DNA from 2 places in the Streptomyces marincola genome. Region 1 is predicted to be linked to the other one. Evidence: riboswitches for the same ligand, from Rfam matches in the RefSeq annotation. Region 1 holds a riboswitch; the other holds the start of a gene.
The links. Region 1 has a riboswitch for cobalamin ahead of LC193_RS06355 (ABC transporter substrate-binding protein). Riboswitches for the same ligand answer to the same signal wherever they lie in the genome.
Positions count from the first base shown of each region.

Region 1 (2,380 bases):
GCGCGGCGCGGGGCGGGCGGTCGTCGATGACGATACGGGCGACGGCCGACTGCCCGCCCGCCGGCGGTTCCAGCTCCTTGAGGGCGTCGCCGATCCGGTGGTGCACGCGACGGGCGAGCGCCCTGGTGATGTCGGAGGCGCGCGCGTCGTGCGCGGCCTGCCGGAGCGCGTCGATGGCCGCGAGGAGGGTTCGGGCCGAGACATCGGCCTCGATGAGGCCGTGCTCGTCCTCCTTGATGCCCGCGGGAAGCCGGAAGTGCTCGGTGCGGGCAGCCTGCTCGACGAGGAACGACCAGGTGTCGCGGTGGCAGACGATCGTGGCGTAGGAGATGCCTGCGGCCCGGTCGAGCAGGCCGCCGTGGTCCTCCTGGTCCGGTGCCGTGCCGACGGTGACGGGGTGGTGCCCGGCCTGCCCCATCGTGGCGCCGAGGGCGCCGACCGCCTGCGTGAGCGTGCTGATCTGTTTTTCGAGCCGTTCGATCGCCGTTTTAAGGTTCTTCGCGCCGAACGTCACGTATCCCCCTCGGTCCGTCGCCGTGTGTGGCGAGGTCATGTCTCCCCGTACATGACCGGGACGACGCGGCGTTTTCCGGCCAAGGCCGGGGCGCCGCGCACCTGTTCGACGGTCAGCGGGCCGCCGCCTGGTCCGGCTCGGCACGCCCCCGGCGCGCGAGGGCGCACGCAGGACGGACTGATCGCCACCGTGCCACTCGGCGCGGAGGCGACGACGTGCCGGTGCGGCCCCGGGCCGCCGGGGCCGTCGGGTGCGGCGGGGCGCTGTGGTAGCTTGCCCGGGCCAGTCGAACCCACGTGCGTGGGTCAGGGAATCCGGTGCGAACCCGGAACTGACGCGCAGCGGTGAGGGGGACGGGCGGGGCAGCAGCCACTGGACCACGGCGTGGTCCGGGAAGGCGCCTCGTCCGGGTGATCCCGAGTCCGAAGACCTGCTGGCGGCCTCCGCGCACGATGCCGTGCTGCGGGGGGACACCGTCCGACAGGGCTCCGCGTACGAGCCCTCGACACCCGGGAACGCCCATGCCGGTCGCGCACGTCCGCCGTTTCTCCGTCCTGGCCCTCACCGGAGCCCTGCTCCTGACCGCCTGCGGCGCCGACGACTCCCCGCCACCGCCGTCCGCGGTGCCCGGAGAGAACGGCTACCCGCTGACGCTCGACAACTGCGGGCGGACGGTGGAGGTCACCGCACCGCCGCGGCGGGCGGTCTCGCTGAACCAGGGCACCACCGAGATCCTGCTGTCCCTCGGGCTCGCGGACCGGATGGCAGGCACGGCCACCTGGACCGACCCGCTGCCGCCGGAGCTCGAAGAGGCCAACGCCCCGGTGCCCCGGCTCGCCGACAACGCCCCGTCCTTCGAACGGGTCCTGGACGCCGAGCCCGACTTCGTCGCCGCGTCCTTCGCCTCCACGCTGGGCACGGGAGGCGTGGCCGAGCGCGAGCGGTTCGAGGAGCTGGGGGTGCCCACCTACCTCTCCCCCTCCGACTGCGTCGGCAAGGACAACAGCGGCGAGGGCGACGGGACGCGCACCGAGGCGTTCACCATGGAGACGGTCTACGGCGAAGTCCTCGACCTCGCCAGGATCTTCGGCGTCGAGGAGCGCGGCGACGAACTGGTCGCGAGCCTGCGGGCGCGCGCGGAGCGGGCCGCCTCGGGCATCGACGCGTCCGGGGCGACGCTCCTGTACTGGTTCGCCAACTCCGAGTCCCCGTACATGGCGGGGTGCTGCGGCGCGCCCGGCGTCATCACCGACGCGCTCGGCGCGGAGAACGTCTTCGACGACAGCCGCCAGGAGTGGCCCCAGATCAACTGGGAGACGGTCGCGGACCGGGACCCCGACGTGCTGGTGATCGGTGACCTCACCCGCAGGTCGCAGACCACCGAGAGCGCGGCCGAGAAGATCGCGTTCCTTGAGTCGCACCCGGTCACCCGCACGATGACGGCCGTGCGCGAGCAGCGCTACGTGCTGCTCAGCGGCCAGGCCATGAACCCCTCCATCCGCACCGTCGAGGGCCTGGAGCAGGTGGCGGCCGCGCTGCGCGACCACGGGCTCGCGGAGTGAACGACCGGATACGCGCGCACACGCGCGGCGGTGCGCTGTGGGCGGCGGGGCTGGCCGCGCTGTGCGGCTCGGTCGCCCTGGCCGTCACCATCGGCCCGGCGAGCATCGGCGTCGGGGACGTCTGGTCCGCCATCGCGGCCCGCCTGGGCCTCGGCACCTCGGACCTCGGCAGGCTCAGGGACGAGATCGTGTGGAACCTGCGGCTGCCCCGGGTCCTGCTCGCGGCCGTGTGCGGCGCGGGGCTCGCGGTGTGCGGGGCGGTGATGCAGTCGCTGCTGCGCAATCCGCTCGCGGACCCCTTCGT
Region 1 is NZ_CP084541.1:1,499,758-1,502,137, forward strand. Features, by position in the region: gene LC193_RS06350 (hypothetical protein) at 1-553, opposite strand, end outside; cobalamin riboswitch at 796-952, shown strand; gene LC193_RS06355 (ABC transporter substrate-binding protein) at 1,036-2,076, shown strand; gene LC193_RS06360 (FecCD family ABC transporter permease) at 2,073-2,380, shown strand, end outside.

Region 2 (2,380 bases), 3.4 Mb from region 1:
CCGCTGCTGCTGGTCGCGCTGCCCACGATGGGCTGGAGGTTCGTCTCGCAGGACCCGCACTACTGGTCGACCGACTGGCACTACAGCGCGGTCCTGATGCCGGTGCTGGCGCTCGCGCTGACCGACGCCGTGGCCCGCGGCCGTTCCTCGTCGAGGCCGTGGCTGCGCGGCTACGCCCACCACCTGCCGGCCGCCGTGCTGGCCGCCGCGCTCGCCCTGAGCACCGCCCTGCCCGCCGCCGACCTCACCCGCGCCGAGACCTACCGGGCGGGCCCCCTGGCCGCGGCGGGGGAACGCGTCATGGCCGCCGTCCCCGACGGCGCCGAGGTGGCGGCGAACGTCCGGCCGATCGCCCATCTCACGCAGCGCTGCCGGGTGTTCTGGATCGGCGGCAGCGGCGACCTCGTGCCGGACTGGATCGCCTACTACGACCCGGGCCACACCGCCGAGTCCCTGACCGCGTACGCCGCGCGCCTCTACCCGCAGGGGCCGCGCTGGACGGTCGCGGCCCAGGAGAGCGGCTTCTGGGTGCTGCGCGCCGAGGGGTCGTGACCCGGCCGGCCCCGGCTCCCCGCGCACGCGCCCGGCAGCGGCCCGGGGCCGGAAACCCGCTGGTGGACCGGCCCCGCGGCACGGAGACTGCCGCCATGGACACCACCGACATCACGGTCAGGGCCGCCGCGCCCGCCGAACTCGACGCGGCCGGCGAGCTGGTCGCGGACACCTACCTCGCCGACGGGCTGCTCGACCTCGGCCCCGCCGACCCCTACCTGCCGGACCTGCGGGACGCGCGCACGCGCGCCGCGCACGCCGAGGTGCTGGTCGCCACGGGACCCGCCGGCGAGGACGCGCCCCACGGGCCCCACGGGCTGCTCGGCTGCGTCACGTTCGTCGGCGCGGGCGGCCCGCTGGCGGAGGTCGCGGGGCCGGGTGAGGCGGAGTTCAGGATGCTCGCGGTGACCCGGGCGGCCCGCGGGCGCGGCGTGGGCGAAGCCCTCGTGCGCGCCTGCCTGCTCCGGGCGCGCCGGGCGGGAGCGCGGCGTGTCGTCATTTCCAGTCAGTCGCGAATGCACACGGCCCACCGGTTGTACGGGCGCCTCGGGTTCGTTCGGGCGCCTGAGCGCGACTGGGAGCCGCTTCCGGGCCTGCGGCTTCACGCGTTCGCACTGGAACTCGCCCACGAGGGAGGCGAACAGCACAACATATAGGGGCGCCCGGTCCACGCAGCACAAGATGTATGCTCGTGCTCGCTGTCGCCGCAGGGAATCCGGTGCGATTCCGGAACTGTCCCGCAATGGTGTGCGATGGGTGGTTTCGTGCTACCCATCGCGAGTCCGACCCCTGCCGACGGTGCCGAACCTGTCCGGGCCTCGTGGGCTGGGCCGACGGACGTATCGCGGTATGCCTTTGCCTTACCACACGCATGCCTCGACGCGCCCGCCTGCCCGCCCGGCCCCTTGGCCGCCGCGATTCGAGGGAGAGCATCGAGTGACCACCGCACCCGTCGCACCCGCGGAGCCGGTCACAGCCGCGCTGCCGCGCCTGCTGACCGACCTCACCGCCGACCTGCCCGCCGCCGACCCCGACCGGGTGGCGACCGCCGTTCTCCGCGGTCGCCACGCGGGCTCGGACGAGGCGGAGTTGCGTTCGCTCGCCATCGAGGCGGCGGCCGGGCTCATCGCCGAGGACCCCGCGTACTCGCGGCTCGCGGCCCGGCTGCTCAGCCTCGCCATCCGCGACGAGGCCGCCGGCCAGGGCGCCGTCTCGTTCTCCGCCTCCGTCGCCACCGGCCACCGCGAGGGCCTGATCGGGGACGGCACCGCCGCGTTCGTGCGGCGGCACGCCGACCGCCTCGACGCGCTGGCCGAGGCGGCCGTCGCGGAGGGCGCCGACGACCGCTTCGAGTACTTCGGGCTGCGCACGGTCGAGTCCCGCTACCTGCTGCGCCACCCCCTCACGCGCCGCGTCATCGAGACCCCGCAGCACTTCCTGCTCCGCGTCGCCTGCGGCCTGGCGGACGGCGACTCGGAGCAGGCCCTCGCCGAGGTGGCCGAGCTGTACCGGCTGACGAGCAGCCTCGCCTACCTGCCCTCGTCCCCCACCCTGTTCAACTCGGGCACGCGCCACCCGCAGATGTCGTCCTGCTACCTGCTCGACTCGCCCAAGGACGAACTGGACTCCATCTACGAGCGCTACCACCAGGTGGCCAGGCTGTCCAAGCACGCCGGCGGCATCGGCCTGTCCTACACCCGGGTCAGGGCCCGCGGCTCCCTCATCCGGGGCACCAACGGCAAGTCCAACGGCATCGTCCCGTTCCTGCGCACCCTGGACGCCTCCGTCGCCGCCGTCAACCAGGGCGGCCGGCGCAAGGGCGCGGCCT
Region 2 is NZ_CP084541.1:4,888,630-4,891,009, reverse strand. Features, by position in the region: gene LC193_RS21580 (DUF2079 domain-containing protein) at 1-552, shown strand, start outside; gene LC193_RS21575 (GNAT family N-acetyltransferase) at 648-1,208, shown strand; cobalamin riboswitch at 1,201-1,363, shown strand; gene LC193_RS21570 (ribonucleoside-diphosphate reductase subunit alpha) at 1,402-2,380, shown strand, end outside.
Region 2: it holds a riboswitch for cobalamin, as region 1 does, so the genes downstream of both, LC193_RS21570 (ribonucleoside-diphosphate reductase subunit alpha) here and LC193_RS06355 (ABC transporter substrate-binding protein) in region 1, are expected to answer to the same signal.